DNA from 3 places in the Alteromonas sp. G5_S2_22_S1 genome. Region 1 is predicted to be linked to each of the others. Evidence: predicted binding sites of a transcription regulator. Region 1 holds the regulator's gene; each other region holds the start of a gene.
What was found. The regulator LexA, encoded in region 1, represses DNA repair genes until DNA is damaged. The targets are predictions, from matches to a motif close to TACTGTATNNNNATACAGTA.
Positions count from the first base shown of each region.

Region 2: dinB (DNA polymerase IV) is a predicted target of LexA. The motif match lies at 1,254-1,273, and genes of this name have one in related genera.
Region 3: ACTRWF_RS06020 (recombinase RecA) is a predicted target of LexA. The motif match lies at 3,667-3,686, and genes of this name have one in related genera.

Region 1 covers NZ_JBQKUJ010000007.1:97,220-102,799, reverse strand. Annotated here, with positions in the region: gene plsB (glycerol-3-phosphate 1-O-acyltransferase PlsB) at 224-2,680, opposite strand; gene lexA (transcriptional repressor LexA) at 2,989-3,615, shown strand; gene coxB (cytochrome c oxidase subunit II) at 4,199-5,362, shown strand; gene ctaD (cytochrome c oxidase subunit I) at 5,372-5,580, shown strand, end outside.
Region 2 covers NZ_JBQKUJ010000012.1:85,641-91,220, forward strand. Annotated here, with positions in the region: gene ACTRWF_RS13590 (DUF1653 domain-containing protein) at 1-65, opposite strand, end outside; gene dinB (DNA polymerase IV) at 148-1,221, opposite strand; gene nqrM ((Na+)-NQR maturation NqrM) at 1,433-1,666, opposite strand; gene ACTRWF_RS13605 (FAD:protein FMN transferase) at 1,676-2,701, opposite strand; gene nqrF (NADH:ubiquinone reductase (Na(+)-transporting) subunit F) at 2,819-4,051, opposite strand; gene nqrE (NADH:ubiquinone reductase (Na(+)-transporting) subunit E) at 4,072-4,680, opposite strand; gene ACTRWF_RS13620 (NADH:ubiquinone reductase (Na(+)-transporting) subunit D) at 4,684-5,316, opposite strand; gene ACTRWF_RS13625 (Na(+)-translocating NADH-quinone reductase subunit C) at 5,327-5,580, opposite strand, start outside.
Region 3 covers NZ_JBQKUJ010000004.1:6,116-11,695, reverse strand. Annotated here, with positions in the region: gene ACTRWF_RS06040 (M28 family metallopeptidase) at 1-620, opposite strand, end outside; gene ACTRWF_RS06035 (DUF1820 family protein) at 809-1,144, shown strand; gene ACTRWF_RS06030 (DUF885 domain-containing protein) at 1,184-2,935, shown strand; gene ACTRWF_RS06025 (hypothetical protein) at 2,938-3,450, shown strand; gene ACTRWF_RS06020 (recombinase RecA) at 3,700-4,404, shown strand; gene ACTRWF_RS06015 (Y-family DNA polymerase) at 4,350-5,580, shown strand, end outside.

The sequences.
Region 1 (5,580 bases):
AGCGCAGGCGCTTGGCTTTTCAAGTTATCGCCTTGCATTGTTTCACGTTAAGCCATGGTTTACCGAGAAGCGATACAAGGCGGCATTACAACGAGCCACTTTACCTTTAAGTGAAAAACGGCTTACTTTTTACCGGTGTCAAACAAAGGTAAAGGGTGCACAAAAAAGCCCATGCAGCAGCATGGGCTTTTTACGTTTTGATAGATAGTGTTAATGGCGAGCTTTAATTAGTTTGACCATTAAGCGCTACATTCTCTAAATGTTGCATCATTTCAGGCCATATTAGCGCCATTACATCTTGTCGAAGCGCTTCACATTCTTCAGAGTACTTTAGACTGCCATCTTTTTCAGAGTCTAACCAATGGTTTTCTTTAAGTGCGCCGATAAAGCTAGACAGCACGTTCTTGTCGTAAAACTCTGGTGAACTTAGCCCGTACAGGGCGGATAAACGCTCGGCCACTTGTTTACTCTCACGCTCTAAGGCGCCTCGACTAATTACCTTTTCTTTATCAAGAATGGTAAGCACAACGGCATAACGCTGTAACGTTTCCTGCATGCAGCGGCTTAACAGCCATGCAGAATGGAATTGTTTACAGTGAGCATCAGGAGGCAATAGCTCTTTGTCTTTTTGACGCAATAACCCATTATTGAGCAGTGCGGTAATCAGTGCGTCAGTATGCGCAAGAGCTTCATCTTGGGTTAGATGCAAGAAAAGCTCTTTTTGCAGTAAAGGATAAAGTGCAGCAATTAGCTGAAGTATATCGTTCTTAGTCGTGCCTTTTTTCGCGAAAACAGAGGCCATAACAAGACCTGGGATCGCAAATAAGTGCAAAATATTGTTGCGATAATATGTCAGGTAAACCGCTGACTTAGGCTGCGGGCTAATTAACCGGCCGTAGTCATCTTCTTTAATATCAAAGCGTCCGAGTTTCAGCGTATCGCGCAGCAATTTTTCTGCCGTTGAATCAGGAATGGTGGCGTCGTCACTAAATGGAACAGCTTTAAACAAATCCATAAAATCGCCAATAGACTGTTTTAGCTCGGCCTCACTCATGGTTTGTGTTTTTGAAGAGAGTAAACACAGCGATGTAAGCGCCATACCATTTAACGCGGCTGCGCGGTTAATTCGCGTCATCACGTTATTAGCAAGTTCATTAACCGCAGGCGTTAACCACGCAGGCTTCTTCTCGGGCTCAGCATCTCTACAGTCGCGCCAGTTAGGCACATGGCTTTCAAGGAACTGGTTCAGCGCAATGGGCTCACCAAAGTTCACATATCCGTGGCCGTAATTTTTAAGTTTACGAATAGCAGAGAAGACTTGAAGGTTTGACTCTTTTTTCTTCTTAGACCCTTTAAGTTCGTTAAGGTAGCTTTTCACTTCCATCACGTTTTCATAGCCAATATAAACAGGCACGATGCTCACAGGGCGATTCACCCCTTTCAACATGGCTTGAATGGTTATGGCTAACATGCCGGTTTTCGGCGGAATAAGACGACCTGTGCGGCTACGACCGCCTTCAGGGTAGTATTTCACCGAGTAGCCTTTGTTGAAAAGTAGCTCTAAATACTCTCTGAAAACCGCAGTATACAGCTTGTTGCCTGCAAAGCTGCGACGCAGGAAAAACGCACCGCCACGGCGGAACATTTTACCTACGGGCCAAAAGTTAAGATTAATACCCGCTGCGATATGGGGCGTTACCATGCCTTCGTGATAAATCACGTAAGTGAGCAGTAGGTAATCCATATGGCTGCGGTGACACGGCACATAAATAATTTCATGTCCGTTTGCAGCAAGTTCGCGAATTCGTTCGGCGTGCCCTACGCTTATGCCGTTATAGATTTTGTTCCAGATACGCGTAAGCAGCCTGTCGCCAAACCGGATAAGGCCCTCGCGATAGTCTGCAGCAATCTCGGTAATGTATGACTGGGCGCGCGCTTTTGCTTTGTCGTGAGATACTTTTTTGCTTCTAGATTCCTCGGCAATGGCGCGGCGTACGGCATCAGACCCCAATACGCTATTATTGAGCTCTTGACGCTCTAATAGCGTAGGGCCCGTCATACTTTGGCGCTTTCTCTGAAAATGCGTACTGGCAACCCGAACGAGCTTATGAGCGATACTCTGATCGCTACCGTGTTGGTTAGACATGGCGCGCGCCGAAACGGCCTTAGAGTAATTGATAAAGTTGTCACGGCCTAAAAACAGCACGATGAATAACTTGCGCAACCAGCTGGGTGCAGCCTTATCAGCAATAAGGTCGCTCAGTCCCGGGTTACCGCGGCCTGGTGCTCTGCCCCATGTCACATAAACCGGCACAACTTGTAAATCGAGATTCTCATGGTCTCTGTGCAGGTGGAAAAGGTCTGTAAAGACTTCTTCAATTCCCGTGTCTTTTGCCGACGAGCGGAAAAGCGGTTGTGTTTTTCGCAAAAACAACGTCGATGAATACTCTCTCCCTGCCAACGTTAAGGTCTTAGTTGGGCTGGGTAAGTCTAGAGCTTGGGTCGACATTCTCAATGAAAGTTGGTCTGTCACTGAGTTGGTGGGAAGTAGATAAACGATAGGTTTGCTTTTATCTATTCCTAATTCGGTTTCAACGTTAACTGGAATACTATGGGCTTTAACCAGTAACTTTACAGGATAATGAAATACCGACAAAAGGGCTTTTCGCATCCACGACATGAACTATGTAATCCTATGAAATAAAAACAAGGGGAGTGTAACACAATCGCGTCACAATCTCGCGATAAGCCAATATCATTGCTTTACTTGCTGTAATGACTCCATGTATTTGAACAAGTTCAAAAACAAAAAGGTATTTAAGATAGTGGCGCGCTTATCAAGCGGCTGCGATTTATGCTTCTGCTAGCTCGATAAGAGCAAGGTATACGCTCTTCATCAACTACAATAAGCAAAAGACGCGCTAAGTGCTTGTTATTTGGTTTTAGGTGTATATACTTACAGGAACTGTATGAACAGACAGGTCTTTTATGCGCCCACTCACAGCTCGACAAACTGAAGTTTTAGAACTTATTAAAACAACCATGCAAGAAACGGGAATGCCGCCTACGCGTGCTGAAATTGCCCGTCAGCTTGGTTTCCGTTCTGCCAACGCCGCGGAAGAACACTTGAAAGCCTTGGCGCGTAAAGGCGTGATTGAAATTTTGCCGGGTACGTCGCGAGGTATAAAGCTCAATATTCCTCTGGACAATGAAGCTGAAGAGGAAGAAGGCCTGCCTTTAATTGGGCGTGTAGCTGCTGGAGAGCCTATTTTAGCTCAAGAGCACGTTGAGTCTCATTACAAGGTAGACCCAGCCCTATTCCAACCTCAAGCAGACTTTTTACTTCGTGTAAACGGTATGAGTATGAAAGACATTGGCATTTTAGACGGTGATCTGCTAGCTGTGCATCGCACGACTGATGTACATAATGGACAAGTGGTGGTAGCTCGAGTTGATGAAGATGTTACTGTGAAGCGTCTAGAAAAACGCGGTCGCGAGGTATTACTTCATGCTGAAAATGAAGAGTTTTCACCGATAAAAGTTGACCTTGCAAATGAGCCCTTCGCAATCGAAGGTATTGCAGTAGGCGTTATACGAAACGCTGATTGGATGTAAGGTTTTAGCTTCTTTGATCAAAAGCGGTGCATTAGCCGCTTTTTTTGTGCCTTTTACTCCCCGTTTTTGTTCTGCTTTAGGCAAATTAGGTTTGAATATCCTATTCCTACTAGAAATCCTTGAATCCACTATTGTGCGGTAGATTTCTCTTTATTTCGTCCATGAATACCTCCCGCGACAGCTATTACAAAATATAAGCACTGTTTAAAACTGTCGTTCAAGGTGGATTAACTTGTCTATTTAATAGCAAGTTAAAGTAACATCGACGTTGTCTCCACGTTCAAAATGGGCGTTTGATTTACTGCGCGTTTGCACATTCTAAAGCTTACTTCCTGCACACCTCATCTTATGCTGACTTTTAACCAAATGATTAAATATTAACCACTTCGTTAAATTTTTAATAGAAAAGACTAGACGGCACGACATTATTGCGCAATTCTTATACAGAGATTAACAAAATAATAACAATGACTCTAAATTTGTTTTACAAGTTGAGGTTATGGGTCAATCGTTCGCAATTCATTTGGTAGGGTTAGCGCAAAACAAGATAGCGCCTTTAGCCGTACCATTCCGGAGGTGCTGAGTGAAACAACTAACGACCGTATTGGCAAGGTGGTGCGCAAGCCTACCATTTTTGCTTTTCTCTTCATTGATTTTCGCGCAAGAAGCAAGTGAAGAAATCTCTTCACTTAATTTACGACGCGGTGCTACCGACATTAGTGGTCAGGTTTACGACCTTCATATGTTGATGTTCTTCATTTGTGTTGGCATTGCGGTGGTCGTGTTTGGCGTGATGTTCGCGTCTATGTATCTACATAGAAAGTCTCGTGGCGCTAAGCCCGCTAACTTTCATGAAAATGTAAAAGTAGAAATCGCGTGGACCGTTATCCCTTTCCTTATTCTCGTTTTTATGGCGGTACCGGCTGCAAATACGCTAATCGCGATGGAAGATACCACTGAACCCGATATGACAGTGTTGGTCACAGGGTCGCAATGGAAGTGGCATTATAAATATATGGACAGTGACGTGGAGTTCTACTCGCTGCTTGCCACACAAAGAGAGCAGATTGAAAACAAGTTTCAGAAAACCGATAACTACTTACTTGAGGTTGACCGTCCACTAGTGATACCTACGGGCAAAAAAATACGATTCCTTATTACCTCTGACGACGTTATTCATTCGTGGTGGGTTCCAGATTTTGCCGTTAAGAAAGATGCCAACCCTGGATTTATTAACGAGTCATGGGCCAATGTAAATGAGCCCGGCATTTATCGCGGACAGTGTGCTGAATTGTGCGGAAAAGATCACGGTTATATGCCCGTTGTGGTTATTGCCAAAGAGCCCGCTGAGTTTGATAAGTGGATGAGTGAACAAGAGGCAATGGTTCGTCAGGCAAAAGAAGAAGAGCAGCGTCTCCTTTCTATGAATATGTCGATGGACGAGTTAATGCAAGAAGGTGAGCGTGTTTATAACGCGACTTGCGCAGCATGTCACATGCCAAACGGTGAAGGTCTCCCTGGCGTGTTTCCAGCACTCAAAGGCAGCAAAATGGCCAAAGAAGATCAGCAAGGCCATATCGACATTGTGCTTCACGGTAAGTCAGGCACGGCCATGCAAGCCTTTGGCAAAATGTTAAGTCTTAAAGAAATAGCAGCTGTTGTTACCTACGAGCGAAATGCGTGGGGTAACAACACCGGTGACATGGTTCAGGCTAAAGATGTCAACGCTGTTGCGAACGGAAACTAGGAGCAGATCATGAGCAAAGCAACTGAAGTTATTTCGCCAGATACCTCTGCGCAACACGATGATCATGAGCATCACGACCATATTCCAAAGGGGGTTACCCGTTGGTTGTTTACCACTAACCACAAGGACATAGGCACACTCTATCTATGGTTCGCCTTTATCATGTTCTTAGTGGGCGGTGCGATGGCAATGGTTATCCGGGCTGAACTGTTTCAGCC
Region 2 (5,580 bases), on a different contig from region 1:
ACATCATATAAGTTCCCTTTGTAGTGCTTATAGCGACCGGGGGTTTTAAGTTGTTTAGCGTTCATAACGTCCTTCTCGAAAAATTGAGTCAAATATTAAAGGTCAGTTAGCCTTCGCTTTACATTAAAGGTTAACAATAGCGCGCTGCTAAGTACTTTCAAAAGGCAAAACCAGCTGTTGTGTTGATTGGTCGGCGGCGAGGCCTATGTGAACGCCCACAAGTCGAATACCCCGCCCTGTTGCTCGTTCAAAGGCTTCCTGCATGAGTGTACGAAAATACGCTTCATCAAGGGTTGCACAGCGATGCTCGACCGTGGTTAGCTGAAAGTCATTGAACTTAAGCTTCACGCCCTGCGTGCGAATGCGTACCGGTTTACCCGTTCGCTTTTTGTGATTATCCATTCGCTCTTGAAGCTTTTCAAACAAGTGGGGCAAGAAGTCGATACATTCATCAAGTGTATGTATATCATCACTTAGCGTGCGCTCTACCCCTATAGACTTGCGCTCTCGAGATACTGACAACTCACGCTCATCGATGCCATGAGCCCGCTCCCACAGCACACTACCAAATTTGCCCAGTTCTTTTTGAATACGCTCGAAAGGATACTGACGAACGTCATTGCAGGTATTAAGCCCCATGCGCTGCAGCTTTTGCATGGTAACTTTGCCAACGCCCGGAATTTTCTTTAGCGGCATGTCGCGTACAAACGCATCGAGTTTGTCGGGAGTTATCACGCAGATGCCGTCGGGTTTGTTTTCGTCACTGGCCACTTTTGCCACAAACTTGCAGGGGGCCACGCCCGCGGAAGCAGTAAGACCTAACTCGCTTTGAATACGCGCGCGTATCTCTTCGGCAATTAACGTAGCGCTGCCCCCACAAAACTCGCTATTGGTGACATCTAGGTAGGCTTCATCTAATGATAAGGGCTCGATAAGGTCAGTATAGTCTGCAAAGATTTTACGTATTTTTTGTGATTCAGCGGCGTATACGTCCATGCGCCCTTTCACTAAAGTAAGATTAGGGCATAGTTTTACAGCATACGCGGTGGCCATCGCTGAACGCACCCCATATTTACGGGCGGGATAATTACAGGTAGAAATAACCCCTCGACGGTCGGCACTGCCGCCAATCGCAATGGGAATATCGCGCAAAGCTGGGTTGTCGCGCATTTCAACTGCGGCGTAAAAACAATCCATGTCGACGTGGATAATTTTTCGCATTGTCCGCCTTCATTCTTTAGCTTTAAACGTAAAACTGTACAAAAAGACAGTATATTACTAATAACGTTGAATTACACTAGTTCGTTATGGATTCTAAATAGAATTGATGGCTCGCACGCATAGTTCACGGCTGTGTTAAAAAAACAAAAATAGCGCTGTCGATTAGCATCTAACAGCGCTTTTAGATTTTAAGCCAACGAAAGGCGAAGCATTACAAAATTTGGTTCTGCTTCCACTCGTTTAGCTTTTTCTGGCGGGCTTCTTCTTTTTCCATGCGTGACTTTTTACGATCACACGGTTCTGGGCAATCACAGGCTTTCTCAATACCTAGTGCACCTAAGCCACCGCAACTTCCAGAAATAGATTTTTTCTGAACTAGGTAGCCAACGGCCATGGCCAAAACCATAGTAAGAAAGAAACCGAAAGCGAGAATAAATGTAGACATCGCTACCCCCTAATTATGAACTGTGACCAGTTTATCAAATTCTGGCGACGCATACTCCTCAAATCCGTCATCGGTGCGACGAATGAGGAATACGGCAAGCTGTTCTTGCTCGGCGATCGCTATCGCTTGCTCCCACCCCATAACATTGAACGCGGTAGCTAGACCGTCTGATGTCATAGATGAAGGGTGGACAACGGTTACCGATACCAAATTATGCGAAATAGGTTTACCGGTAGTTGGGTCTATTAGGTGCGAATAACGAACCCCGTCTTCTTCGTAATAGTTACGATAGTCGCCCGACGTAGCAACCGCGTTTTCACCTATTGAGACAACTTTTTGAACTGCGCGTTCAGTAGTAACCGGCTTTTCAATAGCGATAAGCCACTCGCTGCCGTCGCCACGTTCACCTTTCACGCGCATTTCACCGCCTATTTCTACAAGGTAGTTTTCAATACCGTGCTTTTCAAGGATCTCTGCCACTTCATCTACACCAAAACCTTTGGCTATGGTCGATAAATCGACGTAGAGCATGGGGTGGCTTTTTTTGAGACCGGTTGGCGTGGTCGACAGTTTCTGATAACCCACATAGTCTCTAATTTCGTCGATCTCCCCTTGGCTTGGTACTTTCTCGGGGCGTTTTGTTGGGCCAAACCCCCACAAGTTCACCAAAGGGCCCACCGTTACATCAAGCACACCTCCGCTTAAGCTAGCTAAACGCAACGCTTCATTAACCACGGTCAAAGTGTCTGGCGATACGGCAAAGTTATCGGTATAGCGATACTGATTGAACCTTGAAAGTTCTGATGTAGGGTCATACGTTGACATCATCTTGTTTACTTCAACAAGACGTACGTCTATTTCAGCCTGTAACCCTTCTACCGGCTCCTTACCTACAAGGTATTTAACGTTGTAGGTTGTACCCATTGTTTGGCCCTGAAGATGTACTACAGGCGCTTTTTCATCACTACAGCTTGCAAGTACTAATATGCCTATTGCAAAAAAAGCGAGAAAAATTCGAATTGCGAAACGAATCACGATGTTGTCCTTAGCTAATTTGCACATTTTTCACTAACAATGTGCATTAAGCGTTTTGCTTCAACAAAAAAGGGGCTTGCGCCCCTTTTATTATGCTTAACTTTTTAAGCGATTAGCTTAGCCACCGAAGTCATCTAGCATGATGTTTTCGTCCTCAACACCTAGCTCTTTAAGCATGTTGATTACGGCCGCGTTCATCATAGGTGGTCCACACATGTAGAACTCACAGTCTTCTGGTGCAGGGTGATCTTTCAAGTAGTTCTCAAGAAGTACTTGGTGAATGAACCCTGTGTAACCTTCCCAGTTGTCCTCTGGCTGAGGATCTGAAAGTGCTACGTGCCACTCAAAGTTATCGTTTTCTGCTGCTAGCTCGTCGAAGTCTTCGGTATAGAACATTTCACGAAGTGAACGTGCACCGTACCAGAAGCTCATCTTACGCTTAGACTTAAGGCGACGAAGCTGATCGAAAATGTGTGAACGCATTGGGGCCATACCCGCACCACCACCTACGAACACCATTTCGTTTTCAGTTTCTTTCGCGAAGAACTCACCGAATGGACCAGAGATAGTCGCTTTGTCACCTTCTTTCAGGCTCCAAATGTACGATGACATTTTACCAGCAGGAAGGCTTAGGTTATTAGGTGGCGGCGTAGCGATACGCACGTTCAACATAATAATGCCTTCTTCTTCTGGGTAGTTCGCCATTGAGTACGCACGAATGGTTTCTTCGTCTACTTTAGACTCAATGTCAAAGAAGCCAAAGCGCTCCCAGTCACCGCGATATTCTTCAGGAATATCGAACTCTTTGTACTTAACATGGTGAGCTGGCGCTTCAATCTGAATGTAACCACCTGCACGGAAAGGTACGCTTTCGCCGTTAGGAATTTTAAGCTTAAGCTCTTTGATGAAGGTAGCTTTGTTATCGTTAGAGATAACTTCACAATCCCACTTCTTAACACCAAATACCGACTCTTCTAGCTCGATTTCCATGTCTTGCTTAATCGCAACCTGACATGAAAGACGGCAACCTTCACGCGCTTCACCTTTAGTGATGTGGTCTAGTTCAGTTGGAAGGATTTCACCACCACCTGAGTGTACATCTACACGACACTGGCCACATGAACCACCGCCACCACACGCAGAAGATACGAAGTATCCTGCATCAGCTAGAGCACCAAGTAGCTTGCCACCCGGTGCAGTTTTGATTGCTTTGTCTGGGTCACCATTAATAGTGATAGTGACATCACCACTTGGTACCAATTTAGACTTGGCAAACATGATAATAAATACCAGCGCTAGAACGATGGCAATGAACATGCCGACGCCTAGATATATTTCTACATTATTCATTTATATGCTCCCGAGCTTTCTTACAGCTGAATACCAGTGAATGACTGGAAGCCTAGTGCCATTAGACCCGCGATCATGAATACAGAACCAAGACCGCGAACACCATCTGGCATATCAGCATATTTAAGCTTTTCACGTACTGCCGCAAGCAACACAATTGCAATTGCCCAGCCAATACCACTTCCTACGCCGTAAACAACGCTTTCGGTCAGGTTATATTCACGCTGTACTGCAAACGCTACACCACCGAAGATTGCACAGTTAACGGTAATAAGCGGAAGGAAGATACCTAGTGCGTTATAAAGCGCTGGGAAGAACTTATCTAAGCTCATCTCTAGGATCTGTACCAATGCCGCGATAACACCGATAAAGGTTAGGAAGTTAAGGAAGCTTAAGTCAGCTTCTGGGAAACCTGCCCACGCTAATGCGCCTGGAGCAAGAATGTTTACATAAATAATTTGGTTAACCGGAACCGAGATACCTAGTACCACGATTACCGCTACGCCAAGACCCATAGCAGTTTTAACTTTCTTAGATACCGCAAGGAAGGTACACATACCTAAGAATAGTGATAACGCCATGTTCTCAACAAAGATTGAGCGAACAAATAACGACAAATAATGTTCCATGACTTACTCCTTAGGCTCTACTTGCTCAGGACGGATAGTACGGATAACCCAAATCATACCGCCGATTAAGAAGAATGAGCTGAATGGTAAAATTAACAAACCATTACCTTGGTACCAGCCACCGTTTTGAACCAGTGGAAGGATTTCGAAACCTAAAATAGTACCGAAACCAAATAGCTCTTTAATTGTACCAATAACAATCAGGATGAAAGAGTAGCCTAAGCCGTTACCAATACCATCAAGGAAGCTCATTAGAGGTGGGCTCTTCATGGCGTAAGCTTCAGCACGACCCATTACGATACAGTTAGTAATAATCAGACCAACGAATACCGACAGCTGCTTCGATATTTCATACGAATACGCTTTCAGAATTTGGTCAACAACGATTACCAACGATGCAATGATGGTCATCTGGATAATAATTCGAACGCTAGATGGAATCTGGTTACGAATTAGTGAAATAAACAAGTTTGAGAACGCTACAACGCTTGTAAGCGCTAGCGACATTACCAATGCTGTTTCCAGCTTAGTGGTAATTGCCAGTGCTGAACAGATACCCAATACCTGTAGGGCGATCGGGTTGTTGTCCAGGATTGGCCCAAAGAGGGCCTTTTTCATTTCTTTAGTATCTGCCATGAGACTTCCCTTATGAACGCCATGCTTGGTTCTTCAGGAACTGGCCGAAGCCTTGCTCGCCTACCCAGTAACGAATAGTGTTTTCAACACCGTTGCTGGTTAGGGTTGCACCTGAAAGCGCATCGATAGTGTGAGGATTGCTAGGGTTAGCATTTTTCACTACGCGAATAGCAACTTCGCCATTCTCGTAAAGCTCTTTGCCGTCCCATTTGTCCTGCCAAGCAGGGTTTTGCACTTCACCACCTAGTCCTGGCGTTTCTTTTT
Region 3 (5,580 bases), on a different contig from region 1:
TCGTTTTTAGGCGTAGTAATGGTAATCATGCCAATAGCGCCATTATCTACAGCGTATTTCTGCTTTTGATAACCCGACGCAAAATGTGCCCCTTCCTCTGAGGGGAAGTCACTTGGCTTACCCGCAAGCGCAACGACAATTTTGCCTTCTACATCAAGGTCTTTGTAATCGTTGTGCGATAATTCATCTGCCACAATACCGTAACCTACAAATACCATTTCGCCTTTTACACTGGCATCAGTGTTAAGCAAGCTCGGGCCAGCTAAGTATTCTTTCGGGTAATCAAAGTTTACCGTTTCACCGTTTTGTGTGAAGGAAAAGCTTGGCGATTCTTGTACCAGGTTGGCTTTGCGAAACGTTACGTTCTGCATATAGCCGTCGGTGCCCGCTGGGGTTAAACCGTACTTTGCAAACTCAGTAGCGATGTAAAGGGCCGCAATTTCATGGCCTCGAGAGCCAGTGTCACGACCTTCAAGCAAGTCATCTGCTAGAAAAAACAGGTGAGACTTAATTCGCTGTGTATCAGGGTTGAAAGCATTATCTGTCGATGCGTGGTTATGTGCGGTTGCAGCAAATGTCATTGCCGTCATTGCACTACCTATAAGGAGTTTTTTTATCATTTTAATTTCACCGTATAACTAAGTGGGTACAATGGTAACGCAGATACTGGGCGTAATACCATTAAACTCCTTACGTTTACCATGCGTTTCCTACCGTTGCTCGCATTTTAGGAGCAAGGTAAAATTGTTAGCCAAACGCCGGATCAGATTCCGGGAGTATTTTTATTTTTTAGTGAAGAGCAGCATCCATGTCGAAAGACGATATTCTTTATCGCGTAAAGTTCATCAGCAATGGAGAGCATTACGAGTTATATGTAAAAACCCTTATACAAGGTGCTTTATTTGGCTTTATCGAGATAGGCGACTTTGTGTGGGATACCCACACGAGTGTTGTTGTCGATCCCAGTCATGAAAGACTAAAAAATGAATTTTCAGAAGTAACAAAAACTTACGTTCCTATGCACAACGTTTTACGCATTGACGCCGTAAATAAAAAAGGAACGGCCAAAATTACTAAATTGGAGAATAAATCTGATAAAGTAACGGCTTTCCCTAGCCCAATATATACACCAACGAAAGAGTAGCCGCTGGAGTCTATCCGGTAAAGGTTACCGGAGACCCTTATGTATCGCTATCTATTAGCAGCATTACTACTAATTTGCAGTGCTAGTTCACCGGCAAAAGTCCTTAATGATGAAAGCTTGTATCAACTGCTTGATGACATTTGGCAATACGAGCTTTCCGTTTCTCCCCTATTGGCTTCCCGTCAAGGCGATAACACACTAGCACATGCTTTACCTGATATTTCACCTGAAGCATTAAAAGCCAAAAACGAACAATGGCGTGCATTTCAAAAAGCACTAAGTCAGTACAAAAAAGAAGACATTTCTACCGACGGGTATATTGCACTACTGATGCAACAATACCGGTTGGCTAACTATGTAGATGAATACACCTATCGCTCTCATTTAGTGCCCATTAACTCTGAATACGGTTTTCACGGTGCCATGGCATCTTTACCGAACGTGTCCACATTTAAGCGCGTGGAAGATTATCAAGCTTACATTAGCCGCTTAAATGCTTTACATGACTACTTTGATCAGCAGATAACATATATGAAGCAGGCATTAAAAGAGGGCTATACGCAGCCTAAAGTGGTGCTTGAAGGGTTTGAAAATTCGGTGGCGTCATACATTGTAGAAAATGCCGAAGACAGTGGTTTTTATTCTCCGTTTACCCGCTTTCCTGAGTACTTTACTGCCGAACAAAAGTCAGCATTAATTGAACAAGGCAAAGCAGCGATAAACACGAGTGTCCTTCCCGCATATCAGGCGTTTTACGACTTTATGGTGAATGAATATATTCCTAATGCTCGTGAAGATATTGCTGCCAATAACTGGCCTGATGGCGTAGCGTATTACGCCAATCGCGCAAAGCATTATACGACTACTGATATGACGCCCCAAGAAATCCACGACCTGGGGCTGTCAGAAGTCAAACGCATCCGCGCGCAAATGCAACAAATTGTAGATGAACTTGACTTTGATGGTACGATTAACGACTTCATCACTTTTTTGCGCAAAGACCCTCAGTTTTACGCCACCAGCGCAGAAGACTTATTAAAAGAAGCGTCGTTTATTGCCAAGAAAATGGACGCTAAGCTGCCTTCATTATTTGAATATCTACCGCGAACGCCCTACGGCGTTGCTCCTGTGCCTGACGCCATTGCGCCTAAGTACACCACGGGCCGTTACATCCACCCTAGCCGCGATGATCAACCAGGCTATTACTGGGTAAATACCTATGCCCTTGATAAGCGCCCTTTATATGCACTACCTGCGCTAACATTACATGAGGCCGTGCCGGGTCATCACCTTCAGATATCACTGGCAGCAGAACTTGAAGACTTACCAATGGTACGTCGTAATACTTATATTTCAGCGTTTGGTGAAGGCTGGGGCCTGTACTCTGAGTTTTTGGGTATTGAGGCCGGTATTTATGAAACGCCTTACGACAACTTTGGCCGCTTAAGCTATGAAATGTGGCGCGCATGCCGCTTAGTTGTTGATACTGGCATGCACACTATGGGCTGGAGCCGCCAGCAAGCCGTAAATTATATGATGGAAAATACTGCCCTTTCTGAGCATAACGTGAATACGGAAATTGACCGCTATATTTCATGGCCCGCGCAAGCGCTGTCTTACAAAATTGGCGAAATCAAAATTAAAGCGCTACGAGAAAAAGCAGAAAGTGAATTAGGAGAACGTTTCGACGTTCGCAAATTCCACCGCGCTGTTTTAGAAAATGGCTCGGTTCCACTATTCATTTTAGAACAACATATCGATGCGTTTATAGAAGAACAAAAGGCTAAATAAACATGATCGTTGCATTTGGTGTTATTGGATTACTCATCCTGTTTTTAATTTACTTTGTGCTGCGAGCGCAGAACTTACAGAAAGAGTTGGCGCTGTTGCGCCACTCGAATAAGCAAACGAATAGTAAGGTGACTTATGTTTATCGCAACTTGGTTCTTGTTACAGATGCATTAGAAAAGAACCTAACATCACGTATTGAAAGTGCCTATAAAAGTCGTCTTATCGATCAGGTTCAGTACCAAGCGCTACACCCGCTAATGCAAAACTTCTCGACCATTATTATGGCGTGCTGTGAGAAGGGTATGTCACTAGAAGAGTCGCTGAATAAGGCGTTGCTTAACGAAGATGTTAGCCTTGAAGACATACGCGAGGTGGTAAAGGCGCTGCCAGGAAATGTACGCATGGTATGGTCAAAGAATACCGCGGATGGTTTTATTGCCTTTTGCCAAATGGTTACAGCAACGGTAAATGGCACTACAGCAAAACCAACGAAAACGCCGACAGCTGAAGGGTAGCGCTAAAACTCCGCGGTTTAATTTACATTATTACTGCATTACCTATGTGCTAGGGTGTTGATCTTTCATGCATTGCAAAGGTTAGCACCCTTAGCCACTCTTCCTCCCATTTTTCAAAGTTTAATCTTCTACCTTTTCAAACTAATCAGTGAGTTAGCATTCAAAACAATGGGGCGAAAGCCTTTTGGCTTGAAAAGGCTTTTTGCTGCACTATAATACTGTATAAAAATACAGTTTATTTTGAGTGTCATGAACAAACCGCTATCTGTGCTTAACAACCACCCGCATATCTGGCGGGCCAGAGAAAAAAAGCAAAGTGAAGCAAAGTTTTCACTAGGCTTTCCGCATCTCGATAAAGCGCTTAACGGAGGCGTTGCGTCTACTGGCCTTGTACGTATAGCTTCATTAACGGGGGTCGGTGAACTTTCGTTATTCAAAGAGGTTATCTGTAGGCACCGTACGCATAAACTTGTCGTGTTTATTAACCCACCAGGGCTGTTACAGTCACCTTGGTTAGAAAATTTAGGGTTAAACGCGCAGCAAGTGCTTGTAGTAAAGGCAAGCTCACAGCAAGAGTCATTATGGGCGGCAGAGCAATGTTTAAAAAGCTCCGCCTGTCATTGTGTAGTGTTATGGAGCAATGCCGTAGGTCAAAAAGCAGCGCGACGTTTACAAGTAGCCGCAACACATAACGATGCATTGTGCTTACTTTATACGCCACAGCAACAGCGTATATCACAGCAAAATACCAACGCTAGTGCTTTACCGATTGCTTTAGATCTCGCTTTGTTAGGGGAGCCGCACACCTTATCAATAAGCATACGCAAGCAGCGCCATGGTTGGCCTAAAGATAACATTGTTATATACCATCAGTGGACACCTGACAATCGAGCGATCAAATGGGCGATGGCACACAATACGCTTTCCGATCAGGCGCTCCACTCTGTGAGTTAACCATGCTGTGGGCCTATATTCACTGCTATCAACTCACTCTTGATGGCCACAATCAAGCAACTAACAATAAAACGTTGAATAGCAAAGTGCCTGGGCAACTTGATAGCAGCGCAGACTCATCGCTGCCTTTAAGTACACCAGTAGCTGTGTATAGCAGTAAAGCGAGCAAAATAATTCAATGTAACGAGGTTGCGAAAAAAGAAGGTATTGAAATAGGTCATGGGTTAGCTCAAGCGGCTGCGCTGTGCCCTTATGTACACATTTTGCCTTTCAATGAAGAAAATGAAAAACATATGCTAACTCAGCTGGCGCATAGGCTTTATCCGTTGGCGTCTGATATTGTGCTAGACGCTCCTGATGGTTTGGCTATAAGGTTAGATAATCTCAGTCACTATTATGGCGGTCATGAGGCACTCTGGAAAACATTAACTCAGGCGTTATTTGAGGCCAATGTTCGTTACCATTTCGCTAGTGCATGGACAATAGAAGCCGCCAAAGTACTTGTGCTTCACAAACACAATACCTACTTACATGCGCAACAAGAAATTAAACAGGCGCTTGGTGCTTGCCCTCTTTCTACCACGGCGCTTGCGTCAAAAGTTATAGAATCACTGACCAGAGTAGGTATTACTCGTGTACATGAGTTACTGGCAATGCCAGTTCAAGAGCTAGGCAAGCGCTTTGACAATAATACGATTGTGTACCTTACCGCACTTAGGGGGGAGATCTTTCCTCGGGTTACGCTGTTTAGGCCGCTAGAGCACTTCGATAATTTTACGCTGTTACCTTTTGATATAGAAAATACACAACACCTAACCCCTTTTGTGACCCAGCAGTTCGAGCACTTATCGCACTATTTACGCGCAAGAAACTTATACACATCCAGTATAAGTGTGCATATTCATTTTAGAGAAGCACCCGTTTTGGATATTAATATCCGCTCTGCGCTTCCTCAGGCATCCGTTAAAAGCTGGCTACCTTTATTCACACTTAAAACAGAGAACCTTGAGTTACCGGAACCGGCCACCGCCATTGGCGTTCGGTGCCAACAGTTTGAAGAAATAGATAGCAACAATGGCGACTTTTTTAGCGATAGATTTAACGATGTGGCACAAAAGCAACTAATTGGTCGCCTAAACGCTAAGTTAGGCGATCACAGTACTTTTCAGCCTTGCG